2 regions of the Phormidesmis sp. 146-33 genome follow, and region 1 is predicted to be linked to the other one. Evidence: predicted binding sites of a transcription regulator. Region 1 holds the regulator's gene; the other holds the start of a gene.
The links. Region 1 encodes NtcA, which controls nitrogen genes in cyanobacteria. Its sites were predicted from a motif close to TTTGTANNNNNNNNTACAAA; they were not measured.
Positions count from the first base shown of each region.

Region 2: the regulator NtcA is predicted to act here: its motif matches at 8,528-8,547, upstream of glnA (type I glutamate--ammonia ligase).

Region 1 is NZ_JBJPHU010000032.1:41,686-53,702, forward strand. It holds gene ACJ2PR_RS14945 (cation:proton antiporter) at 609-2,054, opposite strand; gene ACJ2PR_RS14950 (carbon-nitrogen hydrolase family protein) at 2,238-3,050, opposite strand; gene ACJ2PR_RS14955 (hypothetical protein) at 3,228-3,389, opposite strand; gene ACJ2PR_RS14960 (hypothetical protein) at 3,769-4,242, shown strand; gene ntcA (global nitrogen regulator NtcA) at 4,302-4,973, opposite strand; tRNA gene ACJ2PR_RS14970 (tRNA-Gly) at 5,489-5,560, opposite strand; gene ACJ2PR_RS14975 (hypothetical protein) at 5,715-6,212, shown strand; gene ACJ2PR_RS14980 (alpha/beta fold hydrolase) at 6,304-7,194, shown strand; gene ACJ2PR_RS14985 (tetratricopeptide repeat protein) at 7,416-8,501, shown strand; gene ACJ2PR_RS14990 (hypothetical protein) at 8,571-8,828, opposite strand; gene ACJ2PR_RS14995 (hypothetical protein) at 8,861-9,091, opposite strand; gene ACJ2PR_RS15000 (ATP-binding protein) at 9,731-11,218, shown strand; gene ACJ2PR_RS15005 (CRR6 family NdhI maturation factor) at 11,281-11,754, shown strand; gene ACJ2PR_RS15010 (hypothetical protein) at 11,839-12,017, opposite strand, start outside.
Region 2 is NZ_JBJPHU010000001.1:201,409-213,425, reverse strand. It holds gene ACJ2PR_RS01010 (class I SAM-dependent methyltransferase) at 19-810, opposite strand; gene ACJ2PR_RS01005 (PhoH family protein) at 821-1,774, opposite strand; gene ACJ2PR_RS01000 (KH domain-containing protein) at 2,078-2,461, opposite strand; gene rpsP (30S ribosomal protein S16) at 2,454-2,741, opposite strand; gene ffh (signal recognition particle protein) at 2,914-4,407, opposite strand; gene ACJ2PR_RS00985 (hypothetical protein) at 4,566-5,009, opposite strand; gene ACJ2PR_RS00980 (DUF2252 domain-containing protein) at 5,073-6,272, shown strand; gene ACJ2PR_RS00975 (histidine kinase) at 6,420-6,809, opposite strand; gene ACJ2PR_RS00970 (hypothetical protein) at 7,028-7,624, shown strand; gene apcB (allophycocyanin subunit beta) at 7,737-8,249, opposite strand; gene glnA (type I glutamate--ammonia ligase) at 8,812-10,230, shown strand; gene ACJ2PR_RS00955 (class I SAM-dependent methyltransferase) at 10,446-11,561, shown strand; tRNA gene ACJ2PR_RS00950 (tRNA-Leu) at 11,860-11,940, opposite strand.

The sequences.
Region 1 (12,017 bases):
CGTTTCAAAGTCATCGCTCCTTGTTTGCCGCGCATCGCGATCGGGTTAGAAAATCACCACAGTTCCTATGATTAAGCACATTTTCAAGCAGACAAGAAAGGGCCGGGTCAGAAAAAACCTTAACCCCGCCGTTAAATTGAATCACCATCAGACGCAGACTATTAAACATTAGACACTGGACTTTAGACCAACCGCTTGAGGTTTTGGATCATTTCGCAAAGAAGTTCGATAGTAAACATCCAATCAGATCTAAAGCCCAATCTTTTTGACTTCTATTTTGCCGTCGTTGCCTATTTAGTCTTCTCCGATCGTCCCCTCTTTTCTGGAAAATTCTGCTTTATTCAGTAGAATCTTTTGCACCCTTGAATTTGGCAGACGCAGATCTCAGTTCTCAAGTTTCGGAAAGTATTTATAGAATTTTGAGCAGAGTAATCCTTCAGCATGAAATTTTTAAACGCCTGCCAGTTAGTATGACCGCCCATCTATCTCGTTTGTGAACTTAGATTTAGGCTACAGCATTCTAATATAGTTGCCTTCTTTGGAATATATTTTTTCGGCGATCGCCTGTCCGTATCTTTACGCAAGCGATCGCCGACTAGTTTCACATATCAGGACTGTGGACGATCACCCACCGCGTCTTCGATCAGCCCTTCAACCGCCGAAACTTCGCCCGTCAAACCTTCTGAAGACGCTTCTTTAGAAAACACGACGCGCAGCAGGGGAGGTGCAATAAATGTGGTGAAAATCACCATGACCACGATCGCCGCCTGCAATGACTCCGACAACACGCCGCTAGTCGCCCCAATCGCCGCAAACACTAGCCCCACTTCGCCTCGCGGAATCATCCCCACGCCGATCGCCAGTTTGTTTAAGTCTGGCTGACCCCACAGCGTAAAGCCCGTCACGACCTTGCCTGCGATCGCCACGATGATGAGAAAGGTCGCCATGATCAAGCCTTCCCGATTGCTGGCGACAAACGGATTCAAGACGCTCACATCCGTGCGGGCACCGACGACAACAAAGAAGATTGGCACCAACATATCGGCGATCGGCTCGATCTGTTCTCTCAGTTCTTTACGCTTCTCGGTGTCCGCTAAAATCAGCCCCGCCGCAAACGCGCCCAAAATCGCCTCAAGCTGAATCACGACTGCAATGTAAGACAGCAAAAACGCAAAAACCAGGGAGACAATTAACAACTGTCCACGAGTTCTCAATTCGTTGACCAGCGAGATCAAAAACGGATTGAGCAACAGTCCCAGCCAGAGACTCCCGACCAAAAAAACTGCTGCACTGATAATCAGATAGACAATGTTGCCTACCTGCACTTCGCCTGTTTTAGCTAATCCTGCAACCACCGCCAGCACAATAATCCCTAGCACATCGTCTAAGACAGCCGCCCCAACAATGATTTGACCTTCTTTAGAACTGAGCCGCTGAAGCTCGGACAAGACTCTCGCTGTAATGCCAATGCTGGTCGCCGTCAGAGCCGCCCCCGCAAAAATCGCTGGAACTGCTGGAACCGCAAAAATCGTCATCAATCCCGCTGTCCCCATCGCAAACGGCAGCGCCACCCCAACGCAGGCCACGATCGCCGCCTGTGGGCCAACTCTCAGCAATTCTTTGAGATCTGACTCTAGCCCAATCTCAAACAGCAAAATCACAACGCCAATCTCTGCCAACACCGAAATTACTTCACTCTGGGCAGCAAAGGTAGCATTTAACTCAGCAGGACTGACGTGAGCCGACATCTGAAGCATTTGCATGATCAGAGATCCACTCGCGTTGCTTCCTCCGGTTGAAAACACTAAAAGATGGAGGGCAGAAACCCCGATCGCGACTCCTCCGACCAACTCTCCCAACACCGGAGGCAGATCAATGCGGGCGCAAATTTCTCCCCCAAGTTTGCTGGCTAGATAGACAGCGACCAAACTCAACAGCACGCCTGCCAGCACGAGAGAAGGATTTTCAGTCTCGGCGGCAGTCGCCAAAATCGGAGGGATGACAAAAACAGAATCGTAAATAGAAGCCGTTATCCAGGCGAAGGGATCGATCATGGTTCACTCAAAATCGTCCCTTCCAATGGTACAAGCTTCTTTACATTGTGGAGTGTGGAGTCAGGAGTGTGGAGTCAGGAGTGTGGAGTCAGGAGTGTGGACTGAGGAGTGAGGACTGAGGACTGAGGAGTGAGTGAGACAAGTCAAAACCCATTCAGAACTCATTCAAAAGTCCTTACTGCTCTAGACAAAGACTCGGTGTTGGAGAGAGGGCATTTGGCGGCGGACTTGTTCGAGACGGGCGGGTTCGATCGCCGCGATCGCCACTCCTGGTGTGTCGCCTGCATCTGCCAAAATCACGCCCCAGGGGTCAACAATCATGGCGTGACCGTGGGATTGACGCAGCGTATTGTGTCGTCCGGTTTGAGCGGGGGCAATCACATAACAGGTATTCTCGATCGCTCTCGCCTGTAGCAAAACCTGCCAATGATCTTTGCCCGTGTGTGCCGTAAACGCTGCGGGGACAAACAACACCTCTGCTCCCATCTGTGATAGTTGACGATATATTTCTGGAAATCGCACGTCATAGCAGACTGACAGCCCCAGGTTGCCTAGCTCTTTGGTCGGGTAGACGGGCGGCATTTTCAAGCCAGCAACGACCATCGACGATTCGCGGTACGTGTTGCCGTCGGGCAAATTGACATCAAAAAGATGTACTTTTTCATAGCGAGCAATTTCCTGACCATTGGGGGCGACCAGCAGGGCGGTGTTGTAGACTTTACCGTTGCCAACCGGGACAGGGTAACCGCCGCCCAAAATCGTGACTTGAAAACGCTGCGCCATTGTTTTGAGAAACTTTTCGCTCTCTTGAGCAATTTCCTCAGACTGGGCTAGTTTTGCCTGCTCGTCTCCCAAAAAAGAAAAGTTTTCTGGCAACCCAACCAGTTCCGCTCCTCGACGCACCGCGAGATCGATTAGTTCTTCTGCCTGCGCCAGATTCTTGTGTAAATCGGGCAGACTATTCATTTGAATTGCAGCAGCCAGGTAAGACTTCATGGGTTTAGCTCAAAATAGCGGGTAGGTAGAAAAAGCATTTTAAATCTTGAGCCGTCCCCTAATTGCAATAAAATTTTGCAGATGTCATCTAACAAAAGCATCAGGCGATCGAGACTCTCGACCTACTCATACTTTAAAGCCACAGAAAACCCATTGATCCCTGCTTTTTGTTTTGAGTTAAGCGTCTCCTTTGACCAACGTCCGGATTAGTTGCCAACCTGTCCAGCCGATCGCTGAAACCAACACTACCAGCATCACCAGAGACAGCGCTGAAAAAGGAGCAATCAGCATCATCAGCAGCAGCCCCAAGAGTAAAATCATCACGATCGAATTGTTCACAACGAGCGTCTCCCAATTTAGAATCAGGTTCAGTTTAATCAAGAGAGCTAACTCAATGCCTCTAGCGATAGCAGCATTTCTGTCGCGTAATTGTTGTGAACATATGAAGAAACTTTTTGATTTATAGTCTTTTGCAAATCTTCTGAAATCACTGAATCTTCTCAAGGCGTTTGGGCTAGTGAGAATCGCAAAATCAGAAAGCGATTGCCTTCTTTTTGACCAGATTGAACCATAAAAGTTTGCGCTATGATAGCGAAGCTATTCCCTTGGATAGAACCCTTTGATGGTAGGAATCTTTAGCCATCTAGCGCAGCCTCACACAAGGGAATCAACGCTCAATCATCCATCCCTTTTGGAACGCAACCCCGGTGAGAACCCTATGGAAGAGTGGCAAAAAGATTTTTCTGAACTGTTAGAAACGATCGCGGATCACATCGAAGGCTTCTTTGTTGAAGTGTCGAGAGAAGTGACAGAAGTGGTCAACGTGTTTGTAGAGCTTTCTGACGAGCTTTCGGCACAGGCACAAAATACCTTTACAGATGAGATTGACCAATACATTAATGAGCTAGTCAACCCCGTTTTAGAAGCCTATTTTGGGTTTGAAGGCATGGTCGGAGAAGCTGCCCAACCGATGATGCAAACTGTAGAACCGCTGCTCAACCAACACCCCATCTGTGTCGGCTGTCGTCACTATCATGGGCAAGCCTACAACGGCAACGTGCTAGTCTGCGGAATGCACCCCTACGGCGTGGGAGAAGGACTAGACATCTGCCCTGATAAAGAATTGACCCGCTGGAAGTCACCCTACCTCAATTCAGAAGGTCAATTTCTATTTAGAGAAGACGATTGGTAATAGGCGAGGTGTGAAGCCTGAAATTTGTACGCCTTCAGGCTTCGCCGACTGGCTAGCGATCAGGTAAACTGCTGACTCAAGGTGACTGGATTGTGGACAGTGATCTTCTTTTTGTGAATAGAGATCATTTTGTCCTGTCGCAAGTCTCCCAGCAGACGAGTCACGGTCACCCGCGTTGAGCCGATCGCTTCTGCAATGGCTTGATGAGACAGCTTGAGGTCGATCGTGATCCCTTCTTGACTGGGCAGGCCAAAATCGCGACAGAGAATCAGCAAGAAACTCACCAGACGCGACCCCATATCTCGATGCGCCAACGTTTCGATCATCATTTCGGTTTGTAGAATTCGAGACGACAGCCCTCGCAGCATTAGCAGACAGAGTTCGGGGTTGTCTTTGAGTGCTTTTTCAACCTGCTCAATTTGAACAGACAGCAACTCAACCGATGTGAACGCAACCGCATGATAAAAGCGATCGGCGCGTTGCCCGGTGATCAGTGACAGTACCCCAAACACGCTGTTTTCTCGCAGTAAGGCAACCGTAATCTCCTCACCCGCCTCATAAACTCTCGAAAGCTTGACGGCACCTTTGACTAAAAAATAAACTCGTTCTGCGGGGTCGCCTGGAAAGAAGATCGTTTTGCCTCGCTCAAACGTCTCAACGACAGGTGGAAAGGCACCGCCCCCAATCTGGCGAAATAATGCTGCAAGTGGTCGCTCTTTGGTCACTACCATGTTCCTTGTCGAACTCGTGCTCTTAAACTCTCTTGATTGACCTGGCAACGGTTTTTACTTGGCTGTCAGATGATCTGTAAGAGATTGATGACTTTAGAACACTTAAACTTACTCTTCAAGCAGTTTTTGTGCTCGATACTACACTATTCTGCCAGGTAGTTGAATTTTTGCAGGGATTGAGCTAAGTCTCTAACAATTGCTTAAGGTTTGAGCTTAAATTCGTCGTTCATCTGAAGATTTTTAAGATCTGTTACCCATCTTAATCAGGCTGGAAGTCAATAGATTAATCAATAGATCGATTCAAAGATCAATTCAGTAATAAGCTTGTCAAAAAGTACGTTGTGAGTTGAAGATTTCAGAACGATGACCGTGTTGAAGAGCGGTATTACCCAGCGTCAAGGAGCTTAATTTACCGAAAGCTCTAGAGACTTTTAGGGTGCTGCCTTTTAGTCGAAGACATTCAACTCTTGCATTGAGAATTCATCAATCTGGGATTAAAAAATTTTTAATTAAAAAGCGGGTAACGCGATTCGAACGCGCGACATTCACCTTGGCAAGGTGACGCTCTACCACTGAGCTATACCCGCAAAATTCGGACAAGTTCTACTATTGCAGATACTCATAGAGATGTCAAGCCTGAAAAACCAAAAAGCCGGAAATCAGGAAATCGCATCGCTTCTCAGCATATAGGATGTAGAAGGATGAAAAAAGAACATCCATACTCCTTACCTCCTACTTTTTATGGTTCAATACACGCTTGCTCAAAGTCCCGAAGTCATTCTCACGGTCTCTGGTAAGGATTCTGCCAAAGCTCGCGAGAAGGCAATGGATCAACTGATGGAACTAATGGATGACGGCAAACTGCCCACCGAGCTAACGGATGGCTTTGGGCCGCAGCACTTTATCGAAATTAAAGATCAAGGCGCGATCGCTTCCAGTGATGAAGATGCCCTCAATCAAGCCGTTCAGGTTCTTAGCAGTCTGGCAACCCTCAAACTCAAGGCTCAAGAATCACGCTCTGAAGCGCTGCAAGTTCGCGAACAAATCGACATTCTCTTTACGGATGAGCTAGTCAGCGAAGAAGAAATCAACAGCCTCAAAGAAGGCTTCAAGGTTCTCAAAACCTATGCTCAGACCAACATGCGCTACCGAGAAGCTCGTTCTCAAGCCGAGACCGCTCGCGTTGTTCTTGACCAGGCGCTCCAGTCGCCATCAGAGCTAAAGAAATCAGGAAAGTAGGTGGCTTTAACTCAGAACGCGCTGGACGCTGAAAATTTAGACGTGAAATATTATGATGGAGAAGTCTTAAGAAAACTTCACAAAACGAACCGTGACAGTAGAGCAACTTCCGACTCCAGCAACTTTTGAGCGACAAACTTGGGAATGGCAAGGGCATCAGATTCGCTATGTGTCTATGGGGACAGGCCAGCCTTTGGTATTAATTCATGGATTTGGGGCCTCAATCGGACACTGGCGCAAAAATATTCCCGTTCTCGCTGAGGCTGGCTACCAGGTGTTTGCTCTCGATCTGCTGGGGTTTGGCGGTTCCTCAAAGCCTGAATTGGACTATAACCTGGAGCTTTGGGTCGAGTTGATCCGCGACTTTTGGGCCGCCAAGATTCAGCAGCCTACCGTATTTGTCGGTAACTCGATCGGCGGCTTGCTCTGTCTGATGCTGTTAGCCGAACATCCCGAAATCTCGGCTGGGGGCGTGTTGCTCAATCCTGCTGGAGGACTCAATCACCGACCTGAAGAGTTAAATCTGCCATTGCGGATGATCATGGGTACTTTCTCAAAAGTTGTGAGTTCTCAAGCGTTTGGGCCATGGCTCTTCGATCGCGTCCGTCAAAAAGCTCGAATTCGCAACAGTCTCAAGCAGGTTTATCGCGATCCTGATGCAATTACAGACGAGTTAGTCGATCTGCTGCACGAGCCGTCTTGCGATCCGGGTGCCCAAAAAGTGTTTGCGTCGATTCTCTCGGCTCCGGCTGGCCCTCGACCAACGGAATTGTTTCCTAAAATTAAGGTGCCGCTGTTGGTGTTGTGGGGCGAAGCTGATCCCTGGACACCGATCGCAGGCGCTGAGATTTATCGATCGCTCACTGACACCCATGATGTGCAATTTGTCGGCATCCCAGATACGGGGCACTGTCCCCATGACGAACGCCCCGAAGTCGTGAATGCCCAAGTGTTGGAATGGTTGGCCCAGAAAAAACTCTGAGGACGACACTGAGAACTTTATAAAGACGGATGCGGGAGGTGAGCGTATTTACGGATTAGCCTTGTCAGAAAAAAAGTTAGCCTCGGAACCGATAGGCTGATCAGATTTGAGATTGCAGGCTGGGGCAGACGAGACGCATCTCTGACCCTGCAACATTCGATCTGCTGAACCCTCAGTCTTGTTGGAAGAATTCAGCAAAGCGAGTTTAGAGGCGTGTACTTATGAGTGACCGGAATCAAGCACACGGTCAAGTGGAGAATGTGGGAGACGATCGCGAAACCATTTCTCCAGACATTCAGCCTTGCGATGCGACCCTGATTCAATCAGCAGACGTTCGTAAATCAGAAGCCGATCGCTTGCTCAGAGAGGGCATCGAGCAGCATCAAGCGGGACAGTTTCAACTCGCGCTTCAGCGACTCCAGCAGGCCCAAGCGATTTATTTGGAGATTGATGATCAGCAGGGCGTTGAGAAGGCTTTGGGCAGTTTGGGAATGGCTTGCTATAGCGTGGGAGACTATGCTGAGGCGATCGATTATTCTCAACGCAGTCTGGGCTTGGCTCAAAAAATCAAAAGCTACCTCAGTAGCGTCAAAGTGTTGGGTACGCTGGGCAATGCCTATCGTCACCTGGCAGATCACCCCAAGGCGGTTGAATATCAGCAGCAAAGTCTGACCCTGGCGCGAGAAATTCACGATCGACGCGGAGAGATGGCTGCGCTCAACAATTTGGGGCTGGCTTACAAAGCATCTGGTGATCATCAAGGTGCGATCGACTGTGAGCAGCAAGCATTACTGATCGCTCAAGAACTTGCAGATCGGCACGTCGAAGGGCAAATTCTCAAAAATCTGGGAAATGCCCACTATGCGCTGGGAAATTATGACCAGGCGATCGACTACTACAAACAGCGATTGAGACTGGCGCAAGAGATTGACGATCGTCGTCTAGAAGGTCAGGTTCTCAGAAATTTGGGCAATGCCTTTTATGCAGCAGGCGATCACAAAAACGCAATTTTTTACAATCAACAGCGGCTCTGTCTGGCGCAAGAAGTGGGCGATCTCCGAGCAGAAGAGCAAGCTTTGGGCAGTTTGGGCGTTTCTTGGGATGCGCTGGGTGAAAGCACTCAAGCCGTCACCTATCACGAACAGCGGCTGACGATCGCTCGCAAGCTTCAAGACCCTCGCCTCCAAGAACAGATCTTAGGAACGCTGAAGGTGGCTTACTATGCTCAGGGCGACTATGCAAAAGCGAATCAGTACACCGAAGAGCGATCGGCGCTGCTAGTTCTTCGTCAGAGTGAAGAGAGATGAAAGAATTTCGGGAGTGGCAATCCTTAGCACAGTTTTCTTGACGTTGTTCTTGACATTTAGAAGACGAATTTATTGACCGACGAGCAATTGGACTTCTGATGGCGCAACTTTTGTGTAGGCCTCTGCTGTCGGAATCAACGCCCAACCTGCCTGTCTTAGCCTTTGGTAAGTTGTCCAACCTTTTGACGCACCAGGGACTTGTAGATCTGGGACGCGGTATTGCGGAAAGGCAGTGTAAGGCATCCAGGGCTTGAGGGGCTGTTCTCTCAGATGTAAGATTTTGTTTCCTGACCCAAAGCCTGCCAGCCAGCACATTTGTCCAGTCATATTAGTTTCTCCTTACAGGTATATTTGTCATCTCACGCTGTCGGCTCGTCAGAGCGTCTGGGCTTTAGTAGCAGCCAGCTTGTGAGAAAGAACGCCGCCGTCAAAATCTGGAGCAGATCCAGAGGGGTCACCCAGGGATGAGAGAAAGCGGTTGCGCCTCGCTCGATCGCGCCAAACAACCAAGCAGGAATACACAAAATCCAGATCCACCGCTTTAAGCTGGTCAGCAATTCACTCACTTCGGGTGTGGGTTGATTGTTCATGGGGGTCACCAATTTCGTCAGACTAGAGGAAACTGTCTGCTGTCCATAGCCGTCTATAGAAGGTTGAGTTTCGTCCAAGTTGGGTCTAACGGGAGCGCTGAGAAGAACTTCACAGGTTTGCTATCCCGTTACGCCTAGAGTATGTAACTCTTTATTAAAGCTCATTGATAGATAGGCAGACTTATGCAGATATCTTCATTCTTCTGAAGAGAGAGGCGATCTTTTCGAGTTACCCGCAAGCACCTTGGATTGGACGGTGTGAGCAATCCGTCAACCAGGCAAGCGGCTTTATCTCAACGGGTAACGGTTGACTTTCTGAAATTTTCTTCATCATGAGCCGATCCCCGAAAAAGCGCTGAGGGAATTTACCAAAAATGTTAATTTTGCGTTGGTCATCAGGGTAACCTCTAGACATAGGAATCCCTCCCTACTTAAATCGAGACTGCCCCGATCGCTGACCTCATTTCTTCTATTACGTGGTTTTACCCTTGTCTCAGGGATGTTACGGAAAAACGTTCAGAAACTAGCAATTTTGGCAGATTGCGGCTAGATATAAGGGGTCAGATCGCCGTCAACGGCTGCCGAATCACAGTAGTCAATTTTACCGATTCAATACCGATTCTTCTCCCAAATGTCCCTATGACCTCCTTCGTGACTCCAGAGATTTCCCTTTACGAATTGGCAGCCAGTTCTGAGCAAACGCCGTTTGTGCTACAGACCAGCCCGGTCACCTTTAAGTCATTGGTGAGCAGCCTGATTGATTTGCTAGTCGAGCAGCAGATTTCGGCTTCAATTTGGGCAAAGATGCCTCGTGGGGAAGCTTGGCAAGCTGAAATCGATCGCTATCGTGAATCGGCAACGCCACCCGAAGCTGTTTACTTATTTAGAAATCAAAAAGAAGACGCTGCTGAAGAAATTGCGGATAGCCCTATGGCAGACGATGCGGGCCGTGTGACTCACGAGCATCCGGCGTTGTGGCGATCGCTTTCTGAGAGTCAGCTTAAGCGAGATTATTTTTTACTGATCTGGTCAAAACAGTTTTGTGGTCTGCTGGTGGCTTATCGCTCAAGACCTCAATCCATTCGAGTGGAGGGCGTTGAGGCAGGTTTGTTTGACACGGCGCAAGAAGAACCGACGGAGAAAAAGCAGTCGTTGTCTGTGTTGCTATCGATGGAGCCACAGACGATTCGCGAGTTTCTCGATCGCCTGACTCAGTTTGTAGACAGTTCGGATGCGGCAGTCTGGGAAACGCTAATCGCAACGTCTCAGCCTTCTAGCTTGAATCCGGGTCTGGTCGGGCAATTATTCACGAAGCAGATTCAGCGTCAAGAAGACCTCTGGCAGCGGGCGACCACTTATCGCAAACAGGCCGAAATGGCGCACCTGCTGCAATTGCAAAATGAGGAGCTTTTGAATGCGATTCGGCTGAAGGATGAGTTTCTCAATAATGTGGGGCAAGAGTTGAGAACGCCGCTCACCAACATGAAAACCGCCTTGACGCTCCTCAATTCGCCCAGTCTCAAACCGCCCCAAAAGCAGCGATATATGGATCTGCTGGTGAAGGAGTGCGATCGCCAAAGTTCTCTGATTACCAGCCTGCTCGATCTGGTGAGTCTGGATCAAATGGCAGAACAAACCACCATTCAAGCGCTTCGACTCAGCGATGTGGTGCCAGGAGTGGTCAGCACTTATCAACCATTGGCAGAAGAAAAGGGGGTTCGGCTGGCTTACACCGTGCCCGAAGAGTTGCCGCCTGTCTCTTGTCTGAATACGTGGCTCAAGCAGATTGTGATCAATTTATTGCACAACGGCATCAAGTTTACGCCGAGAGGCGGTCAGGTTTGGGTGCGGGCCAAGCAGCAGGGTGACTATGTGCAGCTTGAGTTTCGCGATACGGGCATTGGGATTGCGCCGAGCGAGATTCCCAAGATCTTCGATCGCTTTTATCGAGCCAGACAAGCGGTAGAAGAAGATTCGGGGGGAGCGGGGTTGGGGCTGACGATCGTTCAACAACTCTTGCTGCACTGTGGCGGTTCGATTTCGGTTAAGAGCAGACTGAGTGAGGGTTCGACGTTTAATGTGTTGTTGCCAATTTTTCGCCCACAGTCCGAGGTTGAGGAGTTTTGAGTCGTCTAGAACGGATGTCCCGTAGGATAATGGGTTAAGTTGTCTGACTGCAAAACGTTTTTATGCCTGTTATTCATCTCAATGCTGATCAGATCAATACGATCGATCTTTCTCCTGCGATTCAAGCGATCGAGCCGATGTTGTCTGAGGTGAGCGCTCATGAGCAGACGGTGCAGTTTGCGATCGACTATCCGCTAGAAGCCGGAGATCCTAGAGAGCTACCCGAAGTGCCCGAAATTCGTCTCTGGTTTATTGGGTTGGATGCGCTTTATCCGTGGTTGCCGTTTTTGTTGGACTGGAAGGCGGGTGAGTTTGTGCGCTATACGGCCATGCTGGTGCCGCATCAGTTTCATCCCAAAGATGGCATTCAGTACAATCCTGAAGCACTGGAAATCTATGTGATGCATAAAACCTTTGTATTGCTCAACTGGCTCAAACAACAGGGGATTGAGGGCAATTCTCGACTCAAAGCAATGACTCAAATGCTGGGCTACGACATTGACGACGGCTTTTTTGATCTGCTGTCTGGACAGTAAGAATATTTGTGGGGATCAGCATTAGCTGGGTTTGATAGCTTGATACCTGGATAGATTGTGGCTTGCTGACCCCAACCGCATAGGTTATTTTCTTCGACGCGACTCTTGTGGTATCTGCTTGGCAGCACGCTGAGTTTTAGCGATCGTGACTCGAAGTGCTGCGATCGCACGAATCAGACTCGCGGTAGCGTTGATGGGCTTTTCGGTGGTGCCGAGAAACAGAGTCAGGACAAGCACCCAAGAGAGCGGATTGGTTGGGTCAA
Region 2 (12,017 bases), on a different contig from region 1:
GACTGCACTAAAATTTCATTAAAGCTTGTAAGCAACCACAAAAAAGGTCGTGGCTTCATCCCACACGCCCTGATCAGTGACGAGAGTTTCGACGATCGCATCAAATTCATGTTTGAGCTGTTGAATGCGATCCGACTCTAGCGCTACGAATGGATCGTCTGGATGTAGCCAAAATTGACCATTCCAACGACTTTTAGCATCCTCAAGACTCCGGTAAGTTCCTCGTTGCTCGGTATGAATTTCAACCGCATGGAACCCTATTTCACCCAGTAGTTGACGAATTCTTTCAGGCGTTCCAAGTGGAATGTGGAGATTGGGAAGGGAAATACCACAGCGGTCACAGGCCTGACTAATTGCAGGCGTGAGAAAGGACGTTTCAGAAAAACTGGTGAATGCTAAAACCCCGTGTGATTTTAGATAACGAAACCATTTTTGTAACGCTAACGGAATATCAGCAAGCAGTACGATCGCATATGAACAATAAATCCCGTCGAATTGATCCGGTGCAAATTCGATCGTCTCAGCGTCCGTTTCAATCCATTCAATATTCTGTAACTCAACTGATTTCTGTTTTGCTAGATTCAGCAGATTCGTAGCGATGTCAATCCCAATCACATGTCCATCAGCACCCACGATTTGAGAGGCCGCGATCGCCACGGTTCCTGTCCCAGTGGCTACATCTAAAATCTGCTGTCCAGGCTGAGGGGGCGCATAGTTGATCAGACGCAGGGCCCGTTCGCGAGTCACCTCATTATCGTAGTCAGTTCTGGAATTGTAGAAGTTGGCAACTCGCTGTTTGTACGCATCCATAATTTACCGTCTAACTCTCAAACTTTTCGTAAGCTTCCACGATTTTCTGCACCAGTGGATGACGCACCACATCTGCCTTTGAGAGATTGCAAAACGCTACGCCATCCACCGATCGTAAGATTCGTTCTGCCATTCCCAACCCTGATGTTTGATTGTAGGGCAAGTCAGTCTGTGTCAAATCGCCCGTTACGACCATTTTGGATTTAAACCCGATGCGCGTCAGTAACATTTTCATTTGCGCTGGCGTTGTATTTTGTGCTTCGTCAATGATCACAAAGGCGTTGTTTAAAGTGCGGCCTCGCATGTAAGCGATCGGAGCCACTTCGATTACACCTCGCTCCATCAAGCCTGCAATTTTTTCAGGATCGACAAATTCATACAGCGCATCATACAGCGGTCGCAGATAAGGATTGACCTTCTGCTGCAAGTCTCCTGGCAAAAAGCCCAACTTTTCTCCCGCTTCGACCGCCGGACGAGTCAAAATCAACCGTTCGTATTCATTAGCCAATAGGGCCTGAACCGCCAAAACCGCCGCCAGATAGGTTTTTCCTGTTCCTGCTGGCCCAATACAAAACGTCAAATCATGCGTCCGCACCGCTTGAATATATTGCCGCTGCCGAAATGTCTTCGCTCTGATCGCATCTCCGCGTCGAGTCCGCGCCAGCATATCTCGCTGAAGGTCTTGCAGTTCGTCTTCGCGATCGGTATCCAATGCCTGACGAGCCGTGAGAATATCAACGCTGGTAATCGGCTTGCCCTGAGTCCAATAATCCTTAAGCGCCTGAATCAACCGATGGCACAACTCCACTTGATTAGCAGTTCCAGAAATCAGCAACTCTTGACCCCGCAAAACCAGCGCTGCTCCTGTTTGACGAGCCAACGTCTTCAGGTTATCTTCCTGGGTTCCTGAGAGAGCGATCGCGCTTTCAATACTGGGCAATTGGACGGTTAAAGTGTCTACCATGCAGATTCTAAAAGTTTTGTAATCGACAATAGGAACTCAAACTACTAGTCTGTCAGGAATGAAGTGAGGGATACTAACATCTCTGAACCGATGACAGCAGTTTTCTCACCCCTCATCCCTCTCGCGAAGCGTGCCGCCAGCGGCAACCCCTCATCCCTCTTTTAATGAGGTACTAACCCTTCAAACCGGAAATTAAAACGTTAAAGACACCCGAATTCCTGTCTTAATGTAGACATTTCAGGTGCCTTCTTTCAATTCTTATAGGTTGCGCCCTTGCGAACGGCGATCGACTTTAAGCAGCGTTTACTCACTCAGCTTGGGGCGAGGTTTTGGCACACTTCTGGGAGCCGTTGATCGAGACGGAGCTTCGCCGCGTGACCCGACTGAAGGCCTTTCAGAGTCAGACTCTCGATCGCTCTGACTGCCAAAAATATCTAAAACAGCAGAATAGCCCGCCGCCTTTGCCACACCTTCTAGCACCGATCGAATCGCCTGAATATTGCGCCCACCGCGACCAAACACACGCCCTTTATCCGACCCGTCAAACGCCAACCGAACCCAAACCCGCGATCGATTTGCCACAACTTCGCAGTCTACTCTGAGAGACTCTGGTGCCTCCAAAAAGGGCTTCACCAAAAACGTGACCAGCCCCGCATAGTCAGGATGAATAGAAGAATTATCAGCCACTGACCTGCTCACTGACGGGTTCACTCACTGGCTCACTGCTTGCGGTCGCAAAGACGTTTTCTCTTCTGAGAATGCTCCGGACGGTTTCAGTCGGTTGTGCGCCTTTGCTGATCCAATCCAAAATTGCGGGGACATTCAGCCGGGTTTCATCGGTTCTGGGGTTATAAAAGCCAAGCTCCGCAAGGGGTCTACCGTCGCGTCGGGTGGTGCTTTGCGCGGCTACGATCCGGTAGCTGACTTCACGCTTTTTGCCATATCGCTTTAATCGCAGTTTGATCATGCTAAGAAAGTGAACTCCTGTGAATTACTAAGTTGAGAGTCGATTAACGGTTTGCTTGGGGCAATTCGATAACCTGCACTGAAAAGATCATGGACTATCCATATTATCACAGCCCGATCGCGGTTTCTTAATTTGAGGGAAGCGATCTCTTCGAGTTACCCGCAAGTGGTCGCTACAGATTGCCAAATCCTTTCTTTTTCTTGTCTTTGTTTTTCTTCTTTTTGCCAGGGTTGCCCATTGCAGGATAGCCGCGCCAGCCGGGAGGAGGGGCCTGGCCGTAGGGATTGCCACCACCCATTCCAGGCATTCCGCCGCCCATTCCGGGCATTCCGCCACCCATCCCAGGCATTCCGGGCATTCCAGAAAAGTTGCCCTGACCCATCTGCTGCATCATGTTCCGCATTTTTTGGAAGTTGCTCACCAGATCGCTGACATCTTTCTCCCCAAAGCCCGATCCTTTAGCGACCCGACGACGACGACTGGGAGAACTAGCCAACAGATCGGGATCTTTGCGCTCTTGCACAGTCATCGAGCCGATCATCGCTTCTGCTTTTTTAAGCTGCGTTTCTCCTTGCTGGAGTTGTTCGCTGCTCAGTTTGTTCATACCGGGGATCATTTTGAGAACGCCGCCCAAAGATCCCAGATTTTTGAGTAAGCGAGTCTGTTTGAGAAAGTCGGTAAAGTCAAACTTGGCAGAGAGAATTTTCTCCTGCATTTTCTCGGCTTCGGCAAAATCGACTTCTTCGCGGGCTTTTTCGACCAGCGTCAGTACGTCGCCCATGCCAAGAATACGGGAAGCCATGCGATCGGGATAAAACGGCTGCAACGCATCAACCTTTTCGCCAACCCCAATAAATTTGATCGGCTGCCCAGAAATTCGTCTCACTGACAGGGCCGCACCACCGCGGGTATCCCCATCCATCTTGGTGAGAATTGCACCCGTGATGCCAATCTGCTCATGAAAAGTGCGCGTCAGGTTAGCGGCTTCTTGCCCCGTCATCGCATCGACGACTAACAGCGTTTCGTGGGGCTGAATGGTTTCTTTGATTTGAGCGAGTTCGCCCATCATCGACTCGTCAATTTGGAGCCGCCCCGCCGTGTCAATGATTACAAAGTCAAAGCCTTCTGCTCTGGCTCGTTCGACCCCCTGACGCGCAATCTCGACGGGGTTGGCATCTTTGCCCAATTCAAAAACGGGAATGTTGATTTGTTTCCCTAATGCGACAAGCTGATCGATCGCAGCAGGTCGGTAGACATCTGTTGCCACCAATAGCGTTTTGAATTCTTCTTTCTTCAAATACAGAGCAAGTTTGGCGGTGGCGGTGGTTTTTCCAGTTCCTTGCAGACCTGCCATGAGAACGATCGTCGGTTTGGTCGTCGCCTCAGCCAGGGGAACGTTCGCCTCCCCCATCACCTCGACCAGTTCGTTGTAGACGATTTCGATAAACTGCTGATCAGGACGAACGCCCGAAATCACCTGTGCGCCAAGGGCTTTTTGCTCCACTTCAGCGACAAAATCTTTGACGACTTGTAGATTGACATCGGCTTCGAGCAAAGCACGACGAACTTCCCGCAAAGCGTCTTTTACATTGGATTCCGAGATTTTGTCTTGACCTCGAATCTTTGTCCAGGCTTGTTCTAAGCGGTCGGCGAGAGCGTCAAACATAATTCAAGTAGGGGCAGGCGATCGGCTTTTTCAGAAGAATACGATAGAGCAACCGTAAAAAATGCTCATTTATTTAGATTAGCGTGTTCTGCTCGATCGCTGCCGAAACTTGAAAGATGTTTGAACAGCCTCCACAGGATCAGGCGTATCAATCGCGCTCAATAACACTGATGCACCTCAGAGATTGCCTGACGAATTGAGTTCCATTCGCTGATCAAGCTCGTCTCGTCTCCTCGAATCTTGCGCCCTTTAAGATTGGGATAACGACTATAAAGCACCCCATCTGCAACACTGTCTAGCAGACGAATGGGCAATACCCACTGAAAGGTAACCTTGCCATCGCCACAGTCTCCATTTTCAATCAAGTTCCCTTTTAGCCTAATTTGAATCGCTTGCCACTCCTGGATATAAATAGAATCACCAGATCGAATCTTGCGCCTCAGCCCAACATTAACTCTGTAGAAGTAGTGGTCTGTTAGCTTGTCAAGTGCGCTCTGTGGCGGACTGCTTTGCGCCCGGACTCTATCTCGAACTCCATCGGGTAAGGTAACAGAGAATAGACTGATGGCGACGATCGTAATGGCCCGCAGAGATCGGTTCATAGCGTTAGCAAAGCGTAGAGTGATCAGTTAATCGATTCTTGCAAGCAATTTCAGGACTTTTTCATGACCAGAGATATCGTTGCTCAGATTCAAGCCTTCAACCAGGGGCGCAACCCAGAGCTGCTCAAGCTCAAATATCAATCGATGGCCACGAATGCGTTCGTTTTTTTGCGGGGCACTTGCCATCTGTTTTATCAAGATTTGCCTGCGGACGCTGCGATCAATAATGCTCCCCCGGTCTGGAGTTGTGGTGATCTACATCTGCAAAATTTTGGCAGCTACAAAGGAGACGATCGCCTTGTTTATTTTGACCTCAACGACTTCGACGAATCGGCTCTAGCGCCCTGTACGTGGGATGTAACCAGATTTCTCACCAGCGTTTTGGTCGGCGCGCATACTTTGGATATCAGCGACGAAGAAGCCCAGGGACTCTGCAATTATTTTCTAGAAAGCTACACCGCTGCCCTCGCTACAGGTAAAGATCGCACCATTCATCGTGAAACCGCTAAAGGGTTAGTGGCTGACTTGCTCAATCGGTTGAAACTGCGCGATCGCAAGTCCTTTCTCGCCGATCGTACTGACCTCAAAGGCAAACAGCGCAAGCTGAAATTAATTCCAGAAAAAACTACTCCGGTCACGTCTGAAGCGCGATCGCAGGTCACCGATCTAATCCACACTTGGGCAACGACTCAGAAGAATCCCCAATTTTTCAACGTATTGGATGTCGCCCATCGCATTGCAGGAACGGGAAGTCTGGGACTCGATCGCTACATCATTCTCGTTGAAGGCAACGGCTCACCTCACGCCAACTATTTGCTGGATTTGAAGGCGGCGCGATCGTCCTCACTCTACCCCCATCTCCAGATTCCCCAACCCAACTGGAGCAATGAAGCAGACCGAATCACCAGCATTCAGCATCGCTTTCAAGAATCACCGCCCGCCTTGCTCAACCCCTTACCGCTAGACGGCAAATCCTATGTGCTGCGAGAACTCCAACCGACCGCCGATCGCGTCGATCTCACCGCCTGGAATGGCAAAATCAAACGCCTTCAGCGAGTCATGCAAACAATGGCAGAAGTCACCGCCTGGGGACAGTTACGCAGTGGAGGCCGACAAGGATCAGCGATCGCTGACGATCTAATCGCCTTTGCCCAAGATGCTCCCAACTGGCACAGCGTTGTATTAGATTACGTTCGCTCCTACGCCGCCCAAGTTGAAGCAGACTACATCGTTTTCCGAGACGCTTTCGACCAGCAAATTTGAAGCGGTTCAGTTCGCCTGAATTCGATGAAATACTTCTCCTTAATCTTTCTGAAACCTTGAACCGAAAATTTATCTTAAAGTCCCCCAGAATTGGGGGGTTGGGGGGCAGAAAGACACCATAACGAAGCGAAAACCCTTGATCAGGCGCTAACTTCCGACTCTGAGTGAAGAAGCTACTGTACGATCGCACGCCTGTACGCCCAACTCTGGATGCTTACGATACTCGTCGCTTGTCGCCCAAACACAAACAGTACGATCGGCACCCACAAAGTATAAATACTCTGCCGTTGGATCATATTTCAGTCCGACTTTAAGATTTGAGAAATCATCCTCACAAATCTCGTAGCCAAACCGCACAATAATTTGCGCCACCAGGCATTCTGGCGTATCGATCGATTCTCCAGATGTGTCGCGTTCTTGCCAAAACTTATCCAAAAATCGCTCCAAAATGGGCAAAACTTTTTCGGGTCTGCCGCCTCTGCTGGCGTAAACGATCGCAGGATTACCCTCAACAATAATGTGACAAGCAGTGTTCATGGGGAGGGATGAGGGATGTAAGGAGGGCTTTGCCCCGCATTCGCGAGGAAGGATGAACGTATCATTTCACATTTTTTGTAGTGCGGCCTAATCCCTGATCTTTGGGGCCTCATCTTTCAAAGTTAGGGGATTTACGGTTCTGAATGGGGAACAGTTGTGAGGACAATATTCTTAAGTTTTGATACAAACCTTCACAGTTAGCTAGAAAGTTGTACTCTATGGTGTTTCAGGTTCCTCCCTCGGCGATCGCAGCCTCCAAGCAGATTACTGATCATCCTCGCTGCCGGATTCTCAAACGCACCCAGTATCGCTCCTGTCACATTCAGATACCAGATGACAGTCAGCGGCTCGCAGCCATTTGTGTTGAGGAAAAATATTACAGTTTTTTTAAGCTAATCAAAGATCACCCAAAAACCCTGCAAGTTGCGGCTCGACTGGTTTATCGGGGCAATGAGGTCATGATTACGCAGACTGTAAAAGGAGATGTTCTTTGGGTTTATGAACCAGATGCCCAGACAAAAACGTTGCCCTATGAGTCTGCTAATCGTCACTCTGAAGACGGCCTCTGGAGGATCTTGAACTCTTCTCAGCAATATCAGGTGTGTCAGATTCGCGTACCAGATGTCGCAAAACCTTTGGAGGCGATCGTCGTTGACCACAAATATTACGGCTTTATGAGAAGACTTCGCACTGAGAATGAGGCGATCGAGTTTGCAAATCGTCTTGCCAAGAAAGGCAACGAGTCCATGATTACCAAGAGCGATCGTGCCTGTGCTATTTGGATTTTAGAACCCGATGCCACACTCAACCAGTAGTCAGTTGCTCAACCCCAGTACTTATCTGAGATGCAGGGATGCCAATGCCAACAAATCAGTTGTTTTCATCCCTCCTCGCGAATGCGGGGCAAAGCCCTCCCTCATCCCTTCCCTAGAGATCCTTCTCGCCCAACTCACGAGACATATAATCAAACGGCTGATCGACAAAATCTGGCTTCTCAACGCCCGTCGCCGCAGACACCTGCTCTTTCACGATCTCCTTCATGATCTGAATGCCGCGCACTGTTGGCCCGCAGGGCACGCCGAGGGAATTGTACGTTTCCCGCAGACCTTCTAAAACACGCTCATCCAATACATCGGTATCACCCGCGACCAGAGCATACGTGGCATAGCGCAGGTAATAATCCATGTCTCGCAGACAAGCGGCGTAGCGACGAGTCGTATAAGCGTTTCCACCGGGGCGGATCAGTTCAGGGAGTTCTTCAAAGAGTCTTGAGCCAGCTTGTTTGACGATCGCCGCCGCATTGGAGTTGATCACAGCAGCGGCCTGCACTCGCCCCATCCCCGTGTCAAAGTAGGTTTTCAGGCTATCAATGGCGTTGCGATCGAGGTAGCGACCCGTCACATCGTAGTTTCTAATCAGGCTTGTTACTGCGTCCCGCATGAAATTTTTCTCCCTATAATCCCTGTAAACCTTGACAAAATAAACTTGAGAGCGCCGACCTACAGCGATTCGTCGATCGCTCACCGTCTATGGAATTTAAGGAAAAGTCTACCACGTGGGGTTGAGCCTAATTTTATGGAGGGGACGATCGTGAAGCATCTATTTAAGAATTTTTACATTGCTTAACATCGCTTAGAACGAAGCCACCCTACTGAGACTTTTCTCCGGTAGCATTTGTAATCCTTAATCTGAGTTTAATTCTATAGAATCCTCAGTTTTTTGTAGCAAAGGATACAAAACCCCTGTAAGCCTCTTTCTACCATGATGCAGGTGACTAAAACCCTGGCGCTAGAATCCTTGCCAAAGCCGCAAATTCCAGCCGTTAGACGACTAGTTTCTAGCGTAAAGAAAATGGACTTAAGAAAATTCTGAATGAATCTCTCCACAGGGTTGCAGGTTAAGGCGAGTGCTTCTTTAATCTGAGACATTCGGAAGGTTTCGCAAAGCTAAGTTTTCAACCCCAACGCTCTCGCAACGCAAGACACGAATTAAGGAGTCATTCATGGCAACCCCGCAGGAAATCCTGGCAAAGATCAAAGACGAGAACATCCAACTGATCGATCTAAAATTTATCGACACGCCGGGTATTTGGCAGCACTTGACGCTGTACCAGGATCAAATTGACGAAAGCAGCTTTACCGAAGGTGTGCCGTTTGACGGATCGAGCATTCGGGGTTGGAAATCGATTAACGAGTCAGACATGGCGATGGTGCCCGACCCTAACACTGCCTGGATCGATCCTTTTATGGAAGAACCGACCCTGAGCATGATTTGCAGCATTCGGGAGCCTCGCACCGGGCAGCCCTACAGCCGCGATCCGAGATCGATCGCCCAAAAAGCCCTCGACTATCTCAAATCCACAGGGATTGGCGATATGGCCTTTTTTGGCCCAGAAGCAGAATTCTTCATTTTTGATGACGTTCGCTACGACCAAAATCAGCATGAAGGCTACTACCACGTCGATAGCGTCGAAGGCGTATGGAACTCTGGTCGTCAAGAACCGGGCGGCAACTTAGCGTATAAGCCTCGCAACAAAGAAGGCTACTTTCCTGTCGCGCCGACCGACACCTCTCATGACATGCGGACTGAGATGCTATTGACGATGTTGAAGTGCGGGGTGCCGATCGAGAAGCATCACCACGAAGTTGCGACAGGCGGGCAGTGCGAGTTGGGCTTTAAGTTCGGTGAGCTAGTACAAGCGGCTGACTGGCTGATGACCTACAAATACTGCATCAAAAACGTGGCCAAAAAGTACGGCAAGACCACGACATTTATGCCCAAGCCCGTGTTTGGAGACAACGGATCGGGAATGCACTGTCACCAATCGATCTGGAAAGACGGACAGCCCACTTTCTTTGGCGACGGATACGCAAGTCTGAGCCAAAATGCTCTCTGGTACATCGGCGGCATTCTCAAGCACGCGCCTTCTCTGCTGGCCTTTACTAACCCCACGACCAATTCTTACAAGCGGTTAGTTCCAGGCTTTGAGGCTCCGGTTAACCTGGCTTACTCTCAAGGTAACCGTTCTGCTTCGGTGCGGATTCCGCTGTCTGGTGGCAACCCCAAAGCCAAGCGTTTAGAATTCCGTTGTCCCGATGCGACGGCGAATCCTTATTTAGCGTTTGCGGCGATGCTCTGTGCAGGAATTGACGGCATCAAGAATCAGATCGATCCGGGTGAACCGTTGGATGTAGATATTTACGAACTCAGCCCCGAAGAGTTAGCAAAGGTTCCTTCGACACCGGGTTCTCTCGCAGAAGTTCTCAAAAATCTGGAGAAAGACCACGAGTTCTTAACGACGGGTGGCGTGTTTACCGAGGACTTTATCGAAAGCTGGATTAGCTACAAGCTCGATCGTGAGGTCATTCCCATGAGCATTCGTCCTCATCCGTATGAGTTTGCGCTTTACTACGACTGTTAGTAAGTGACTGTTCAGGCGGGATTGGGTGAATCTGTTTTGAGCGGCGATCGAAATTTAAGTCGATCGTCGCTTTTTTGTTGGCAAAATAAATCGGTTGTATTGACTTGGATTTGAGAAGAGTAAAAGTACTGGAAAATCTGTCGATCGGGGGTGAAACTCTCTCATCCTATTCGTTACACTTATTCACATAGTTGATTAATGTTTCCCAACCTACCATGCCTGAAACGTTGACAAAGCTGGCATATCAAACTTTTTCTCAGGGCAAAAGCTACTTTGGATTGGCACACAAAGCCCTCAGTATGCAAATTCTAAAGCTCGTTGACCCCGCTCCCTCCGAAAAGAAAACGACTCCCATTTCTGCTGATTTGCTGCTCAACATTCAGCAGCGCTTTAATCGAGTGCTTGAAGCCGACTGGCAGGATGCCGAAAATGGGGTGTATCCCGATAGCATTTTGTTTGACAACCCCTGGGAAGACTTTTTCCGGTTTTACCCGTCTGTTTGGTTGGATATGCCCCAGATTTGGGATCGGGCTAACCAGAAGCGTCACCAGGAGTTTTCACCTCAAGTCGAGACGAGTGGCTATCCCAGCTACTATGTGCAAAACTTTCATCATCAGACAGACGGCTATCTGAGTGATATGTCGGCCAACCTGTATGACTTGCAGGTGGAGTTGTTGTTTAATGGGGCGGCGGATGCCATGCGGCGACGGGTGCTGGCTCCCTTAAAGCAGGGATTGCAAACCTTTAGCTCGATTGACCCGCGTCAGATCAAAGTGTTGGATGTGGCTTGTGGAACAGGGCGGACGCTTAAAATGCTGCGTGGTATGTTGCCCAAAGTTTCTCTATATGGAGTGGATTTGTCTCCAGCTTATTTGCGTAAAGCTAATCAAATGCTGTCCCAAAATCCGGGTGAGTTGCCGCAGTTGCTTCAGTCGAATGCAGAAGAGTTGCCTTATCTGGATCACTACTTCCATGCAATTACCTGCGTTTTTCTATTTCACGAACTGCCCCCACAGGCGCGCCAGAATGTGATCAATCAATGCTTTCGAGTGATCAAGCCAGGTGGAACGTTTGTGATTTGTGACTCGATCCAAGCCAGCGACTCACCCGAAATGGCTCCTTTAATGGATGGGTTTGCGACCACGTTCCATGAGCCTTACTACCGTCACTACACAACGGATGACTTGGTAAAACGGCTTCAAGATGCGGGCTTCTCAGACGTTTGGACGCAGGTTCACTTTATGAGCAAGTACTTGATTGCCCACAAGCCCGCTGAGACTGAGCAAATCCGTCAAGATTTCGAGCAGACACAAATTCCGTTAGAGGTTTAGTTGACGCGAATTTGATGAAATCTCTCGCTGCGGTGGTCAATTCGGCAGCCCCATAAATTCCCCACTCGTGAGGGATTTTGGGTCTGCCTTAATTTGTAACGACAGCGAAGGATTTCATCGAATTCACGTCAGAATTGGCAGCATGGAGGCAGACGACTTGACCACTGCACCGAAAAAATCTTGTCGAACCAATTTTTAATCAGCTTGCTTGGGAGCTAGGAAGTGAAGTTGCTTCTCCTCCTGACTCCAAAATTTCTAAAAAGAAAAGGCACCTCATCGCGAAGTGCCCTTTTTTTGATGCGGATGGCGAGACTCGAACTCGCAAGGCAAAGCCACACGCACCTCAAGCGTGCGCGTATACCAATTCCGCCACATCCGCATAGGCTGGTTTGATCACCAGAGCAAAAGCCGTTTGATTGAGGTTGACTTAAGCCTTAACTAGCATAACAAAAGAAT